One region of the Weizmannia acidilactici genome, then DNA from elsewhere that is predicted to be linked to it. Evidence: predicted binding sites of a transcription regulator. Region 1 holds the regulator's gene; each other region holds the start of a gene.

Evidence for each region. The regulator Rex, encoded in region 1, represses fermentation and respiration genes when NADH is low (regulators of the CRP and FNR family bind a similar motif). The targets are predictions, from matches to a motif close to TTGTGAAATATTTCACAA.
Region 2: ric (iron-sulfur cluster repair di-iron protein) is a predicted target of Rex. The motif match lies at 3,124-3,141, and genes of this name have one in related genera.
Region 3: fucO (lactaldehyde reductase) is a predicted target of Rex. The motif match lies at 2,392-2,409, and genes of this name have one in related genera.
Region 4: GBH70_RS05915 (formate/nitrite transporter family protein) is a predicted target of Rex. The motif match lies at 3,256-3,273, and genes of this name have one in related genera.

The regions. Positions count from the first base shown of each region.
Region 1 covers NZ_BKZR01000026.1:5,401-9,761, reverse strand. Annotated here, with positions in the region: gene GBH70_RS10505 (CPBP family intramembrane glutamic endopeptidase) at 1-599, shown strand, start outside; gene GBH70_RS10500 (DUF4305 domain-containing protein) at 596-793, shown strand; gene tatC (twin-arginine translocase subunit TatC) at 934-1,698, opposite strand; gene GBH70_RS10490 (redox-sensing transcriptional repressor Rex) at 1,859-2,533, opposite strand; gene GBH70_RS10485 (ABC-F family ATP-binding cassette domain-containing protein) at 2,813-4,361, shown strand, end outside.
Region 2 covers NZ_BKZR01000008.1:77,508-81,868, forward strand. Annotated here, with positions in the region: gene dctA (C4-dicarboxylate transporter DctA) at 1-21, shown strand, start outside; gene GBH70_RS04645 (methyl-accepting chemotaxis protein) at 212-1,162, shown strand; gene GBH70_RS04650 (Crp/Fnr family transcriptional regulator) at 1,186-1,878, shown strand; gene ric (iron-sulfur cluster repair di-iron protein) at 2,362-3,066, opposite strand; gene GBH70_RS04660 (YceI family protein) at 3,389-3,925, opposite strand; gene GBH70_RS04665 (NADH-dependent flavin oxidoreductase) at 4,093-4,361, opposite strand, start outside.
Region 3 covers NZ_BKZR01000051.1:15,172-19,532, reverse strand. Annotated here, with positions in the region: gene GBH70_RS14625 (DMT family transporter) at 1-771, shown strand, start outside; gene fucO (lactaldehyde reductase) at 1,204-2,274, opposite strand; gene rhaD (rhamnulose-1-phosphate aldolase) at 2,460-3,287, opposite strand; gene rhaB (rhamnulokinase) at 3,342-4,361, opposite strand, start outside.
Region 4 covers NZ_BKZR01000011.1:59,677-64,037, forward strand. Annotated here, with positions in the region: gene GBH70_RS05900 (amino acid ABC transporter substrate-binding protein) at 1-721, shown strand, start outside; gene GBH70_RS05905 (amino acid ABC transporter permease) at 708-1,400, shown strand; gene GBH70_RS05910 (amino acid ABC transporter ATP-binding protein) at 1,413-2,150, shown strand; gene GBH70_RS05915 (formate/nitrite transporter family protein) at 2,395-3,225, opposite strand; partial or broken gene GBH70_RS17115 (ISLre2 family transposase) at 3,605-4,146, shown strand.

The sequences.
Region 1 (4,361 bases):
CACCCCCGCTTTGGACGGTATTAAGTTTTATTGTCGGCTTGATCATCGTCCTTCATTTTTTGCGGAGAGCCGCAAAAAATGAAATGAACCGGGCTGAAGTGCTCCCGGCTGGCCCATCTGCCTTGTGGGCGGTATACGGCGTCTTTCTGTGCTTCTTCGCCCAGATTGTTGCCGCAAAAATCGAATCACTTTTCGGCATTCCGCAAAGCTCCAACAACACGCAGCAAATCATGGTGCTGATCGAAAGATTTCCGCTTGTCATTTTGATCAGTTCCATAGCCGGGCCGATTCTGGAAGAAATCGTCTTCCGGAAAATCATTTTCGGCACACTGCGCAGGCGGTTTTCCTTTATCGTCTCCGGAGTGGTCAGCTCCGTCATTTTCGGGCTTGCCCACACTGAGATCAGCCACTTGTTCCTGTATTCTCTTTTAGGGCTGGCGCTTGCTTTTTTATATGAAAAAACGAAACGGATTACTGTCTCCATGTTTGCACACGTGTCCATGAACACCATTGTGGTGGTAATGCAGCTTTTGTATCCGTCCGTTCAACAGACATTACAATTTCAAGATTTTCACAGCTTAATTGGAGGACTTATATGATGAAGCCACTTTTTTCAGGTGTGGTCAATTGCCTGCTTGGGGCATTGTTCACTTATTTTGCCATCCAGCAAGTGCAGATGAGCGGCTGGGGCTTTTTTTGTTACCTGCTTCTTTTGATTGCCACTTTGGATCTGGGATCGGGGATCAGGCTGATTCTTTTCCATTTCAGGCTCAAACATTCGGCCAAAAAATAAAAAGCCGTTTTTTCCGGAACACTTCAAACAGTCCGGGAAAAACGGCTTTTTTGCATCACATTCCACTGATGATGATTGCGGATTTGCGGAACGCCTGCGCAGCAACGGAACGAATTTGGCGGCCGTGTGCAAACCGGCACTCATTCAGAAATCATCGTTTGCTCATCAATGGTTATTTCTTTTTCTCCTTTTTTTGCTTTAAGGTATGAAAATTTTGAGACGACTGCGCTGATTTCGTACAGCAAAATCAGCGGTACGCCGGCCATCAGCTGCGAAAATACATCGGGCGGTGTAATGATGGCTGCCGCCGCAATTAAAGCAACATACGCGTATTTTCGTGCCTTTTTTAACAGCATTGGTGTAATGACGCCAAGCCGGGTGAGAAACATGACTACAACCGGCATCTGGAACACAAATCCAAAAGGAAGCGTAATTTGCAGAAGAAATTGGAAATATTCACGGATGCCAATAACCGTATGGACTCCCATTTCCGCCGACAATTCCATCATAAATTCCACCATAAATGGAAAAAGAACAAAGTAAGAAAATGAAATGCCAAGCATAAACAGCAAAATGGAAATGGGAATATAGCTTAATGTGATTTTCCTTTCCTTCTCATACAGGCCAGGGCTTACAAACGCCCACAGCTGGTACAGAATCACCGGGAGCGTCAGCAAGCATGCAATGACAACAGATACTTCCATAAAAACCTTAATCGGATCCGTCACCCTGAAGGCGTTCATCGTTAACACTTCGGCTTCTTCAGCATGCTGCAAATAACGGATCACAGGTTTGGCGGCAAATAATCCCACAATCATCGCAAACACAAAGAAAACGAGAACCGTAATCAGCCGCTTTCTCAATTCCTGAATATGCTCGGCAACCGTCATGTTTTTCGGATTCAAGGCCGTTCACCTTTCATTTCCGCCTTTCGATCCTCCCCATTTTCGGCTCCGCTATGCAACACCTTCAAACCAAAACTACCGGACAGCTTTCCCTTGAATTCCGTTCCCACTTCGGGCCACCCCCTGTACCCATTATGATAACGGAAAAAGGGAGTTTTGGCTATGATTTGACGGTTTTTTCTTTCGAATTTTCGGCATCATTTGAATAATGCTGCAAAAAGTAGATGAGGGCTTGCAGTTCCACGGCCAAATCAATATGGTGGACGCGGACATTCGGCGGGACATTTAGCCTGGCAGGCGTGAAATTCAAGATTCCCTTCACGTTTGTATCCGCAAGTTCATCTGTCACAGTCTGCGCGGCAATGGCCGGAACCGTTAAAATCACGACCGTCACGTCTTCCTGACGAAGCCGCTCCTTTAAATCGTTCATGCTGTAAATCGGCACATTGCCGACCCGTTTTCCTACTTTGCTTTCATCGTTATCAAAGGCCATCACAATCCGAGCGCTGTTGTTTTTGGAAAAATTATAGTTCAAAAGGGCAGTTCCCAAGTTTCCTACCCCAATGAGCGCCACATTTGTCATTTCATCCTGGTTAAGCGTCTTGCTGAAGAAAGACAATAAATATTTAACATTATAACCGTACCCTTTTTTCCCGAGCGCCCCGAAATAAGAAAAATCCCTGCGGATCGTCGCCGAATCGACTTTCACCGCTTCGCTCAGTTCCGCTGAAGAGACCCTCTGCTTGCCAAGAGTGTACAAATTTCTCAAATAACGGTAATACAATGGTAATCGTTTCGCGGTGGCTTGTGGTATTTTAGCTGATTCATCTTTCATGTGAAATCCCCCAAGTTGGTTCCTTTTAGTTTTCGAGATATTTGGCAGCGCTACCAATCCATGATTTTATATTACTCCTGTTTTTATAAATAAAAAATAACCGTCTCTGAAAAAATTTAATCTTACGCCCATTCTCTCTCCAACCATGTTAAATATATCACAAATTTGCATATTTTTCATTGATTTATGTGAAAAGATTTTTGACAATATTCGCGTGCCTCAGTTGAGTTGCAGAGCTGCATCCTGTACACTTACAATAATATAGAGGTGAAAATGGCCATGATGTTGCTGCAAGTTCAACAAGTCACAAAATATTTTGGTGCTGAACTTATTTTATCGAATATAAAATTGGAAATCCAGACAAAAGACCGCATTGCTTTAGTCGGAAGAAACGGGGCAGGGAAATCGACCCTGCTGAAAATCATTGCCGGCCAGCTGTCATATGATGAAGGAACGATTACGAAACCGAACGGGGTCGAAATTGGATATTTGGCCCAAAATTCAGGGTTGGAATCCAATCTTTCCATTTGGGATGAAATGATGTCCGTATTTAAGGGCCTGCTCAATATGGAAAAACAGCTGCGGGCGCTTGAACAAAAAATGGCGGATCCTTCCATTTATAACCGTCCGGCTGAATATGAAAAAATTTTACAGGCTTATGATGAGCTTCAGACCCGCTTTAAAGAGGAAGGCGGATACCAGATCGAGGCGGACATCCGCTCCATCCTGCACGGGTTCCGTTTTCATCAGTACGACTACAGCACCCCGATCCATACATTAAGTGGCGGGCAAAAAACGCGGCTGGGGCTGGCAAAATTATTGCTGTCCAAACCAGATATTTTAATTTTGGATGAGCCTACAAACCATCTTGATATCGAAACGCTCACCTGGCTTGAGCAATATTTGCAGGGCTACCAGGGCGCGATCCTGATCGTTTCCCACGACCGTTATTTTCTCGACAAAGTCGTCAACCAGGTATACGAAATTTCAAGGCATTCGATCAAGAAATACTATGGTAATTACAGCCGCTACCTGGAACAGAAAGCTGCCCAGTACGAACGGGATTTGAAACAATACGAAAAACAACAGGAAGAAGTCACGAAACTGCAGGAATTTATCCAAAAAAATATCGCGCGCGCCACGACGACAAAACGGGCACAAAGCCGGAGAAAACAGCTTGAAAAAATGGAATTAATGGACAGACCGCTCGGTGATGAAAAATCGGCCCATTTTTCTTTTGAAATCGAAAAACAAAGCGGCAACGAAGTGCTCCAAGTGCAGGAGGCTTCCATCGGCTATGGTGGGGAAGCTGTTGCGCGAAATATCAATCTTTCCGTGAAACGGGAAGACAGCGTTGCCCTTGTCGGACCGAACGGCATCGGCAAATCAACGCTCATCAAAACCATCTTAAATAAACTTCCCCTTCTATCAGGAACGATCCAATTCGGATCCAACGTAACAACCGGCTATTACGACCAGGAACAGGCGGACTTGTCTTCCAACAAAACCGTTTTGCAGGAATTATGGGATGAATACCCGCTTAAATCCGAAAAAGAAATCCGTACTGCACTAGGGAATTTCCTTTTTTCAGGCGATGACGTGCTTAAAACTGTCTCCTCCTTAAGCGGCGGCGAAAAAGCCCGGCTTGCCCTTGCCAAATTAATGCTGCAAAAAGCCAACTTTCTCATCCTTGACGAACCGACAAACCATCTTGACCTGGACAGCAAAGAAGTGCTCGAAAATGCTTTAATTGATTACCCGGGAACCATTTTATTTATTTCGCATGACCGTTACTTTATTAACCGGATTGCCACGAAAGTCGTCGAAC
Region 2 (4,361 bases), on a different contig from region 1:
ACTGAATCGATTCCATCATAAAAAGAAAGGCGCTCCCGATCGGGGGGGTTGAAATGTTAAAAAGCGGTGAGATGCCACAACCGGCCGCCGCTTTTTTTTCAACGGCATTCCAATCAGGGGTGCCTTTTGTTTTTGCGGCATAGCATTATAATCCGGCATGATTTTATAGTAAAATAGGAAAGCAAACGGTAATAGAATGGAGAGAAGCAACTTGATTGGCAGGAAAAAACAATTGGAGAAAGAACAGGAGCTTGAAAAACGCATTGCCGAACTGGAGGCGGAAAAAGAAAAAATGCAGGAGCAGCTAGAAACATGGCTGGCTGGTTTTCACGAAGAGCTTTCCGCCACCATTGCCCAGCATGAGCTTGTGAACGGGCAACATCTCGTCCTGCGCGATTTGGTCACGAAAATCGAAGATAAATTCAAAAATATTTCTTCCATCACCAAAGAAAACTCCGAGCATTCGATTGTTTTGGGCGAAAAAGGGGAAAAGCTGAATGAGCTCGCCGCCGGTATGGTAAAAGAATCGCAGGCAGGCCGCCAATATGTTGATAATACGGCAGAAGCGATCCGCCGGCTGGGGGAGCAAATCCGCAAGACGCAAAATGAGATTGCGCAGCTGCACACAAGATCAAGTGAAATCCGGGAAATTGTCCAGGTCATCAAAGAAATTGCCGAACAGACAAACTTGCTTGCCCTTAATGCCTCGATTGAAGCTGCACGCGCGGGCGAACAGGGAAAAGGTTTTGCCGTCGTAGCCTCGGAAGTGCGGAAATTGGCGGAAAGCACGGCAAAGAGTACGGAAAATATCAACGCGCTGACGCTTTCCATCCAAAAAGATATTGAGTCTTCCCTCGAAGCGACACAAAAAAGTGCCGAGCTTGTGGACAACGGCGTGTCGGCCAGCACCCTTGCAGCCGAAAAAATTGCTGAAGTACTGCATACAATCGAAACAAGCCAGGAAAATATAGAAAACATTCGGCAAACAATACAACTGGAAAAAGATGACGCCCTTAAAGTCCGGAAAGAAGTGGAAGAAGCAACAAACCTGTTCGGGGAAGCATACGAAACGATCCTTCAGCATATTGAAGACGCAACAGTGGTGGATCAGAAACTCGAAGAAGGAATCAGAAGGACCGCTGCCGCTCGTAGCCTGAAATAGAATAGGAAAGGAAGTGGAGTGCTTTGGAAAACCGGAGTGAGTCGCTGCGAAAAATGCCGCTGTTTAAAGGGATGGGAGATTCAGATTTGGCTGTGATTGCCGCCGTATCCGTTAAGAAACATGTCGAAAAAGGAGACCATATTTTTTTCCGGGGCGACCCGCAGGAAGCCGTGTATTTTATTGAACAGGGAGAAGTGAAAATTTATCGTACCGATGCAAACGGCAAAGAGCAGATCGTCACGCTGCTCCGCGACGGCGACATGTTCCCGCACGTCGGCTTTTTCCGAAAAATCCGCTATCCCGCCAATTCAATGGCCGCCACCGATACGGAACTTCTGGCCGCCCGAATCGCTGATTTTGAAAAAGTGCTGCTTGACAACCCTAAGCTGACGATGACCTTATATGGCGTGATGAGCGATGAGATCCTCGACTTGCAGGACCGCCTCGAAGCCCAAATTTTAAACAATGCCTATGAGCAAGTCATCAAACTTTTCCTGCGCCTCGCCCGCACGCACGGCATCCAAACCGGAAACGACCATGTGCTCGTCAAAATCCCGCTCAACAACTCAGACCTCGCCAGCATGATCGGCGTCACGCGCGAAACGGTCAGCCGGACGATTCACCAGCTTAAACATAAAAACCTCATCATCCCGCAAGAAAAAGGAACCTATCTGATCCACCAGGAAAAACTGACAAACGAACTGCTCGGGGTCTGAAAATGGATTGGGCGGAGATGTTCCAAAAATCGGTAAACTGACTTAGGGGGGGAAAATTTTCCCGGTGATGGTTTTGAGTATCTCTGTCACGACCGTTAGAGAATTAATTCCCCGAAGAAACGGTTCTGAGAAGTCATCTCAAGATCATTAGAGGAAAATTTTCCGGAAGAAATGGTTCTGAGAAGCAATGTCACGACCGTTAGAGGAAGATTTCCCCTTAGAAATGGATCTGAGAAACTTGCTCAAGACCATTTGAGAAAAATTTCTGCTTAAAAGGGGCTTTTGGGACAGATCCAAAAACGGGGAGAACTGTACACGGAAATGTCCTTCATAAAGGTGATGAAAGACAAAAGAAAGGCGAACCGGGTGCCAAATGTCTTTCATAAGAGTGATAAAGGACAAAAACAATCACAGTGAACCGCAATTTGTCTTTCATGAAGGGGCAAAGGCTGTCCCAAATCCATGAGGCAGCCTTCTAACGTGTTAAACGGCTTCTTCAAGCAGGCGCTTAAACAAAATATTGTTTTCCAAATGAATGTGCTGGAATGTATCATTTTCAAAGTTTTCCAGGCGGCGGTAAACAAGCTGGAATGTCCGGCATGCCCCTTCCGGAAGCGTGTAGTCATTCGTAATCTCACGAAGGCGGTGCAAAATATCGCCGACGGAAGCATGCTCGGTTTCAAGATCGGTCAATTCTTTTGTTGCAGTCGCCAGGTTTTCCGCCGTCGGATTAAGGTCATACGCGCGGATCGCCGGGAATTGTTCGGCATCTTCTTTTTCGGTATGTTCTAAGAGCTCCGCTTTCAAACGGTTGAACATTTCGTGCACTTCAACGAGATGCGGATGGTTCTCGCCGTGGACGCGCATTACTTTTGTCACATACGGACTCAAATTCGGCAGTTCCTCACGCAAAAATGCGTGGTAGGTCTCCTGGATATGGTTGACAATTTCCGTGTAGCTTGCTTCATTCCAATTTTTCTCATTGCCGCTGCCGGCATGTTTGTCGTATATTTCCTGAATCGCCGCAATCAGTTCATCTGCCGAAAGATTGCGTTTTTCCGCCGCTTCTTTCACAGAAACATTGCCGCCGCAGCAAAAATCAATGCGGTTTGCTTTAAACAGATCCGCTGCTTTCGGAAACAGTGTCACAATTTCCCCCACGGTCTGGCTCGTCGTAAAACGTTCCATCCAATCCACTCCTTTTCGGTTTGCTAATCTTATGATAATGCATCCGCTCCCGCTTGTTTGTGATGCATATCACATTAATTGAGAAAAATTCTTATTTGGGTCTTTGCTAAAAATTCCGGGGTATCCTTGCAGAAAAAATCCGGGCCAAGGAAAGATATCCACGAATGGTTCCAAATACCTGACGGGGTACACAACCCCAAATAAACAGAGTGCAAAACCCATTGGTGACCGCTATCGTGCATCCTAAAATGAAAAAGACGTTATATAAGTATATCTGCCTGAAAAATAAAAAGAGCGCCAACCACATTGGCGCCCTAAGAACTTATTCCGCTTTGCTTGCTTCCACTTCAACTGTAAATTTAATTTCATCACCGACCAGTACGCCGCCTGTTTCAAGCGCTGCGTTCCAGGTGAGGCCGTAGTCGCTCCGTTTTACGGATCCTTCGGCGCTGAAGCCGGCCGTTTCTGCACCGCTCATCGGGTTTTTCGACAACCCTTCAAACGTGACTTTGAATGTTTCTTCTTTTGTCACGCCGTGGATCGTCAAGTCGCCGGTAACATCATACGTATTGGCGCCCGTTTTCGTAACCGATTTGGAAACGAACGTAATATTCGGGTAGTTTTCCACATCGAAGAAATCAGCAGAACGCAGGTGATTGTCGCGGTCGGCATTTTTTGTATGGATGCTGCTTGCATCAACTGTAAAAGAAATTTTCGCGGAAGTTAAATCTTGCGGATCGGCTTCGATGTCCGCCTCAAATTTTTGGAAAGACCCTTTCACTTTCGAAATCATCATATGTTTTACCGTAAAATCAATTGAACTGTGCGCATAGTCTACTGCCCATTTTGCATTTGCCATCAAAAATTCCTCCCGGTCATTTATTTCTCAAAACTTACTTTTCGTAACCTAGTTTAATATCGTAAGTAAAAAAAGTCAAGAAAACCGAACCAACTTTTTAAAGCCGGTTCGGTTCCAAAGTTGATCAAAAGCGTGCTGCCTAAGATATGGAGTTCAGTTTTAAAAAATCAGGATTCAAACGGGAACCAGCCGGGCCTGGACACGATCCCGTTCCAAAGCGGTTCCGGAATAACAAGCCGTTCGCGGTCATCTTTTCGGAGCGCCGTTTGGATTTCATCTTCTTTTCCGGCGCGGATTTTTTCCACCCAGTGCGGTTCCATAATCAGCTCACGTCCGAGGGCAACAAGCGGCACACCTGTTTCCATTGCTTTCAAAACATCTTCGCCGGTATGCAGCGAACCGACGCCGATCACCGGCACTTTGCCGTCTACGCGTT
Region 3 (4,361 bases), on a different contig from region 1:
AACTTCATGTTTTTTGTTGTTACAGGTTTTCTCTGCGTTGTCATCAGCATGACGTTTTACCAATTGGCGATTGTTTATACAAAAGCGTCAACCGTTGCAATATTATTCAGCTGCAATCCGCTTTTTGTCATTCCACTCGCGCATTTCCTTTTAAAAGAACAGCTTACAAAACGGACTTTGGCGGCATTGGCAATCAGCCTGGCAGGTATCTTATGTATTGTTAATCCATTGGAGCTTCAGAGCCCGTTTGGCATCACATATGCGCTTCTTTCGGCTGTAACTTTTGCCCTCTACAGCGTTGTCGGAAGAAAAGGCAGCCAGCAGTTTAATTGTGACGGAGTCATTTTAACCTGCCTGAGCTTTTTCACTGGAAGCATTGAAACGCTTGTGTTGGTTTTGGTTTCTAAAATCGGCTCTGTTGCCGGCTGGCTCAGAAGTTTCGGCCTTGACGTATTTGCGAATGTGCCGGTATTCCACGATATTACGTGGAGCACGCTACCGATCCTGATTTATATCGGCATTTTTGTAACAGGGCTTGGATTTGCATTTTATTTCCTTGCCATGGACGAAACGAGCGCATCCATAGCATCGATGGTGTTCTTTATTAAACCTGCACTGGCACCGATTCTTGCCTTGATTTTCTTAAAAGAACCCATTACACCGGCTATTGCCGCAGGAATCATCCTGATTGTTGCCGGTTCGTTGCTGACCTTGTTCCCTGCCGCATGCAAACAGCCGGAGCTCAGTATCAGCCGGGCGAAAAGCAGGTAAGAATGATCAAAGTGAAGCCAGAAATTTTCCAGTCGAAATAAAGGGTGGTTGAAAAAAGCAGTGAGCTGTCAACAATCTAAGCTCGCTGCTTTTTTTAAATAAGTGCATTTCATCTCTGTTATATCCTGAATAAAATAAATGGAACGATTGCTGCCAAAAATACCGGGGACGGTATGAAATTTTAAGTAAAAAACTTGATATTTGATGGTTGTGATACGAAAATGATGACCTAGTCAACAACAAGAATGATTTATAAAAACGAACAACGCATAACAAACTTTTGTCAAAAATGATACCCGCGAATATTGGAAATGGAAGCAGCCGCACATTTATATTATCAGAGATAATCACGATGAAAGCGAATTTTTCATATGTTATAAAAGAAAAGAATGGGCCCCCATCTTTTTCAAGGGACCCATTCCTTTATCAGCATCATGCTGTGACAACAGAGCCATGCAGCAATGATTTGTACAACGCTTCAATTTCTTCCACGCTTGTATCCCGCGGGTTTCCGCCCGTGCAAACATCTGCGAATGCGTCTTTTGTAATGTTCGGGATATCTTCTTTCTTGACGCCGAGTTCATCGAGCGACTGCGGGATGCCGATGTCTTTTCCAAGCCAAGCAACGGCTTCGACTGCCGCTTCCTTTGCTTCCTCAAGGCTCATCGATTCTACGCCTTTTACACCGAGGGCTTTGGCAATGTCTCTGTATTTTTCACCGGTATATGCCGCGTTGTATTTTAAAATCGTCGGCAGTAAAGTGGCACAGGCAACTCCGTGCGGCGCATTGTACCAGGCACTGAGCGGGTGCGCCATGCCGTGGACGAGGCCGAGCCCGACATTCGAGAAGCCCATGCCGGCAATATATTGGGCGAGCGCCATGTCTTCGCGGGCTTTTTTATCCCCTGTAACCGACGCGCGCAGCGAACGGCCGATGATTTCGATCGCTTTAATGTGCATCATATCTGTCAGTTCCCATGCGCCTTTTGTAATATAGCCTTCGATCGCATGCGTCAAGGCGTCCATGCCGGTTGATGCGCACAAGCCTTTTGGCATCGACATCATCATATCGCTGTCCACAAACGCCACAACCGGAATATCGTGCGCATCAACGCAGACGAATTTGCGGTGGTTATTTTCATCTGTGATGACGTAGTTAATCGTAACTTCCGCGGCGGTGCCGGAAGTGGTCGGGACGGCCAAGATCGGCGCCGAAGGATTTTTCGTGCCCGGATCGCCTTCAAGGCTCAACACATCGGCATGTTCCAGGTTTGTGATAATGATGTCGATTCCTTTTGAAGTATCGATCGGAGAACCGCCGCCGATTGCGATGATATAATCCGCTCCCGCTTTTTTGTATGCTTCCACGCCTGCTTTTACAACCGCAATAGTCGGATTCGGCACCGTTCGGTCGAAAATTTCGTAGGTAAGCCCGTTTTCATCGAGCAGATAGGTAATTTTTTTCACGACCCCGAATTTGACGAGATCTGCATCGGTGACAATCAGCGCTTTTTTGTACCCTCTTTTTTTTCACTTCTTCCGGAATATGCCCGATTGCCCCCGCACCGTGGTAAGATGTTTCGTTTAAGATGATTCTGTTTGCCATTTTCTTTTTCCTCCTCGTGAATGAATTCACATGTATTTGGGTAGAGAATGGCACGGAGCAGTTCGTGCCATTCTATTTCATATTACACTTCGAGAAAACCTGCCCTTGGCGCGACGCCAAACGCATCTGCCAAGTCTTTCAACTGCCGGTCGGTAATCGTTTGTTTCACACCGCCCTGCGCCTGTACATAAGTGTAAACCTGTGCCGCTTTCTCGGCCGTTTCAATCAGTCCGAATGTTTCATCCATGTCGCGGCCGGCTCCGTAAATGCCGTGATGCGGCCAGATGACGAGACGGCAGTCGTGCATTTTGGCTGCAGTGGCTTCGCCGATTTCGTTTGTGCCCGGAACAATCCAAGGAATAATCCCGACCCCTTCAGGGAAAACGACGAGACATTCCGTGCACATTTGCCAAAGCGTACGTGTAAAAGCTTTTTCATCGAGCGGATGCGTGAATGTCATCGCCAAAAGGTGCGTCGCATGTGTGTGGATGACAATCCTTTGTTCCGGATCCACTGCAAGCCTTGCAATATGGGTCATAAAGTGCGCCGGCAGCTCGCTTGTCGGCACCCCGCCTCCTTCCAGCCCCCAAAGCAACTCGACATTTTTCCCGTCCTGCGCCACCCGGATCACCCCGAGGTTCACTGCAGGAGCATCGATCACATTTTTAAAATATTTGCCCGACCCGGTTACAATAAAGTATTTCCCTGCAAGCGCACTTGCGTCAAACTTCACCGGGATCGTCCGGATGACAGCGTTTAAGTCGAGATACGGCGCAACTTCTTCTTCTTTTAAAAGATAGCTGATATTTCCGCCGTTCCGTTCATCCCAGCCAAGCCGGTACAGATTGGCGGTCGTTTTCATCATTTCTTGTACAAAACCTGATGATAAAATATCCAATTGTAATGCCATTTTCATACACCTGATTTCATTTTGATTTTTCATAATTTTATTGCCTGATAAAGTTTATTTTGCTGCCATCATGCTATTAACAGCCTTTTTGTATTTCAGAACAATTGTTTTCCGGTCAATAACCTTTGGGCGATACATTTTAAGATCAATTGATTCTCTAACAAGCGCCCTAGCTTCTTTTAAATCTTTTAATCGCCCAGTGGCAATCATCTGCATGAGAAGATTTCCGACAGCGGTGGCTTCGCCCGGCCCTGCATAAACGTTTCTCCCGCTTAAATCGGCAGTCAACTGGTTCAGCCACTCATTGTTAGAACCGCCTCCAACAATATGCAGCCTGTCAATCTTATTTCCGGTAATTTGTTCAAGCTCGTCAAGCGCGATTGAATACAGAATCGCAAGGTTATTATAAATACAATTGGCAAGTTCACCTGCGGATTCCGGAACTACCTGGTTTGTTTCCCTGCAGTATTGTTGGATTTCTTCGACCATATTTTCCGGGTTTAAAAAACGCTCATCATTAAAATTGACAACTTGCTTAAATCCACTAACTTTTTTTGCTTCTTCCACAAACTCAGGGAATGTATAATTTTTCGGCAAAATTCTCCTTACTTCCTGAATGAGCCACATGCCCATAATATTCTTTAAGAAGCGGATCGTTTTAAAAGCGCCCCATTCATTCGTATAATTTTCTTCGAGTGCCTGCCGGCTGACAACCGGGATATCCGTTTCTATCCCAAGCAGCGACCACGTTCCGCTGCTTAGATACGCCCAGTTCTCCCCTTCGCCAGGCGTGCCGACTACAGCTGAAGCGGTATCATGAGTTGCAACTGTTACAATCTCGGCATCCGGTAAATCAAATTCAGGAAACCAGTCTTTTTTTAGCAGACCAAGAATGGTCCCAGGTTCAGTTAATTTTGCAAACTGTGATTTTTTTACACCGATCAAACCTAACAGTTCTTCATCAAAATCATGTTTGTGGATATTCAATAACTGGGTTGTTGAACCGTTTGTTTCTTCCGTTACCGCAACCCCTGTTAAACAATAACCTAAGTAGTCAGGAATCAATAAAATTTT
Region 4 (4,361 bases), on a different contig from region 1:
CCAGAACGTATCAAAATCAAACGACTTATATGACCAAATCAAAAAGAAAGGCGTCCTCCTGATCGGAACGGAAGGAACATACCCGCCTTTTTCTTACCACGAGAACGGTAAACTAACCGGGTATGATATCGATGTTGCAAAGGAAGTCGCCAAACGGCTCGGATTAAAAGCTGAATTTAAAGAAACACAGTGGGATGCGATGTTCGCAGGCCTCAACTCAAAACGGTTTGATATGATCGCAAACCAGGTCGGCATCCGCCCCGACCGTGAGAAAAAATATGATTTTTCAACACCTTACACGGTTTCAAAAGCGGTTGTTATTGTCCGAAAAAACAATACGGATATTAAGTCTTTCACTGATTTAAAGGGCAAAAAAACGGCGCAGTCGCTCACCAGCAACTATGCTGACATCGCCAAACAAAACGGCGCCCAAATCGTGAGCGTTGAAGGTTTTAACCAGGCAATCCAGCTTCTGACTTCAAACCGCGTGGAAGCGACAATCAACGATTCATTAACTTATCTGGATTATAAAAAACAAAAACCGGATGCGCAGATCAAAGTTGCCGCCACAGCAAATGATGCCGGCAAAACCGCCTTTATGTTCCGGAAAAATTCCGGAAAATTGGTGGATAAAGTCAATGATGCTTTAAACGATATGAAAAAAGACGGCACATTAACAAAAATATCAAAGAAATGGTTTGGTGAAGATGTATCTCAATAATCTGGGGTTTATCAGCAATGAACAGCTGCAATTAGCACAAAGTTCCCTTCTGCCGATGGTGAAGGGAGCTTTATATTATACCATTCCTTTAACTTTGATTACATTCTGCATCGGCCTCGTACTGGCACTTGTCACCGCGCTGGCGAGAATTTCAAGCATAAAGCCGCTGCAGTGGATTGCGCGTGTTTATGTTTCGGCGATCCGCGGTACGCCATTGCTTGTGCAATTATTTATCATCTTTTACGGGCTGCCGTCCGTCGGGATCACGATCAATCCTTTTCCTGCCGCCATCATCGGCTTCTCGCTTAATGTCGGTGCGTATGCATCCGAAATTATCAGGGCTGCGATTTTGTCAATCCCAAAAGGGCAGTGGGAAGCTGCCTATGCAATCGGCATGAATTATATGCAGGCGCTCAGAAGGATCGTGCTGCCGCAGGCCGTCCGCGTATCGGTACCGCCGCTGTCGAATACGTTTATCAGCCTTGTAAAAGATACCTCTTTGGCTTCCCTGATTTTGGTGACCGAATTATTCCGGAAAGCGCAGGAAATCGCCTCTACGACATATGAATTTATGCTGCTGTATGTGGAAGCCGCTCTCCTGTATTGGGCCATTTGTTTTATTTTATCCGTCATCCAGCAAAAAATTGAAGGGCGTTTTGACAAATATGTCAGTAGGTAAGGGGGGCTAACATTGATCACAATTGAAAATTTGCATAAACAATTCGGCAGCCTTGAAGTGTTAAAAGGCATTAACCTTAAGGTTGAAAAAGGGAAAGTAGTTGTCATTATCGGTCCGTCCGGTTCCGGCAAAACGACGCTGCTCCGTTGTCTGAATGCGCTTGAAGTCCCTTCGAAAGGCACAATCCAAATCGGCGGTTTAAAAATCGATTTTTCCCAACCCGCCGATAAAAAAGCGATCTCGGCTTTGCGCAGAAAATCCGGCATGGTATTCCAGCAGTACAATCTTTTTCCGCATAAAACGGTGCTGGAAAATGTGATCGAGGGCCCTGTGATTGTAAAAAAAGAAAACCGGCAGGCAGCGGTACAAAAAGCAGAGACACTGCTCGAGAAAGTAGGCCTGCTTGATAAAAAAGATGCGTATCCGTTCAGTTTATCCGGCGGGCAGCAGCAGCGCGCCGGCATTGCCCGCGCCCTTGCAATGGAACCGGAAGTGATGCTCTTTGACGAACCGACGTCCGCGCTCGATCCGGAATTGGTCAGCGGCGTGCTGAACGTAATGAAGGAACTGGCTGAAGAAGGTATGACGATGGTCGTTGTCACCCATGAAATGCGGTTTGCGCGGGAAGCAGCGGATGAAGTCATTTTTATGGATCAGGGCGTTATTGTCGAGCAAGGCAGGCCGGAAGAGTTGTTTGGAGATCCAAAACACGGGCGCACAAGGCAATTTCTGCAGCTGATACAAAGTTAATGGAAAAAGGGGCTGTGCCAATTAAAATTGGACAGCCCCGTTATATTTGATATAAAAGATTTTGGTTTTCTTTTGCGGCCCCCGTAAAGATACACTTTATCCGATTTATGACTTGAAATGTCTTTTCAGCCATTTTAACCGTGAATCTTTGCTAAAATTTTTACTCCGAATCAACCTTTAGAAACCTTATAAGAACTGTTTTGTCAAAATTTTATATCTTGATTTATCTTTTAAATTTCAAACATTATTTTTCCGCTGAAAAATTTGATACCGTTTTTGTTTCAATCACGGTAACAGAAGCTTTATCTTTTTTCTTAGAGGTTAAGAAAGCGTACATTGCGCCGACAAATACGCCGCCGCCGATCATATTGCCGATTGTCACAACCCCCAAGTTATGGAGAATACCAGCCAGTGTGATCGTATCCGGGTGCGGTGCTGCCAAGGATAACGAGAACAATACCATATTGGCAATGCTGTGCTCGTAGCCGGAAATGACGAATCCGAACACAAGAAGCATCATCGAAGCAATTTTTGTGCCGTCGCCTTTTACATTGATCGGCACCCAGAAAGCCAAACATACGAGCCAGTTACAAAGAATAGAGCGAAATAGCATTTGTGTAGTGGTCAAACTGATTTTTCCACTGACAACTGTCATTAAAAACTGGCTGTTTTCCGTATCGGCATAAAGCCCGGTATAATGAATGAACAAACCGAAAATCGCGGCGCCGATAATATTGCCGGCGTATGTTGCCGCCCAGTTTGCCAGTGCATCTTTCCATGTAGTTGCTTTTTTCAGCGTACTCATCGAAAACATCATCGTATTTCCGGTGAAAAGCTCTCCGCCGCCGAACATAATCAAAACGAGTGCTGCGCCGAAAAAGATCGAACTCATAAAAGAAGTAACTGGCGATTTTGCATCAAAAAACGGCTCTGCAAGGCGATAACAAATAATGATGGCGAAACCGATAAACATACTTGCCAGAGCTGCTTTTGTCACATAACGGAGCAGCGATTCTTCCAACACTTTTTTCTTATTGAGTGCCATTTGAATAACCGAATCAACGGCTTCGTACATAAATAACCATCTCCATCGTGAAGTATTTAATTGTGAATTCTGTCACAAACAACTGCTTTTCTATCATATCGCCATTTCTCCTATTTGTGTATGTATAAATTTTGAACGTTTATGAAGCGATTTCACCAAAGCTGGACAAGCCGAAATGCGGATGCCCCGCGTTCAGACAGACAAATAGGGGGCTGTCCCAAACAACTTCATTTCTAAGTAGACATCACTATACACGAAAATGAGTATTGGCTGGCCTGTAGCCTAAATTATTTCATTATCGTAAATAATGGAATAAGCAGGTTACAGGCCGTAGCTTTTTTGATGGATTAAAACCCGTGTCCCAAAAAGCACGGATGATTACAAACAGCGACGGAGGATCAGGGTATAGACATTCGTGGGAGGAAAAAGTGAAGTGAAGGAACAGGTTAAAAAAGCGATAAATACCCGTGATTTAGGCAGGTTTATATTGCATTTAGATACCTATAAAAGTACATTGGCGGATGAGAAGCATCTCAAAAAACCAAGGAGTTCCGTACTTATATCCCAAAAGAACTAGAAACGCATTTTTGACTGGAGAGAGAAAGTGGAAAATGTGCCGGGCGGTGCCAGAGAATCCAACCAAAGGCACATCTGGGGGATGCATTGGAGCAAAGAAGGCGGGGAAGCCATGGTTAAAATAACAAGGAATGCTCAACCAACCGGACATTAAGAAATGCTTATCTGAAACACCAAACAAGAAGCGCAAGAAAGCAGCGCGAATAGAAGCAAGCTGTAAAACCCGCCCAGCTGCTTAAACAGCCTGTACGCCCGTCAATCGGTGCAAAACAGGGATCAATCAGCCTGTATACAAGCACTGTATCAGCAATAGGGAATTTAAGCAAGATATTTAGGTTTTTCACCTGGATAAGGGGCAATCCCAACATCCTTTAAAAAGCTGGGAATATAAATGATCGCTAATTTCTGAGACTTCTGCGGGAAAAGCGAGCCGGGCGAGACCCAGTGTGCTTGAGGGACGAGCGAGGAGGCTCGCGACGCGTGCGGAAAGCGAGTAAATTTCGCGATCATCATATGCCCGGTTTAACTGCTTTTGGGATTGCCCCTTATCCAGAGAAGCAAGCAAAGCGCTGTAGCCAAAAGCGTACAAA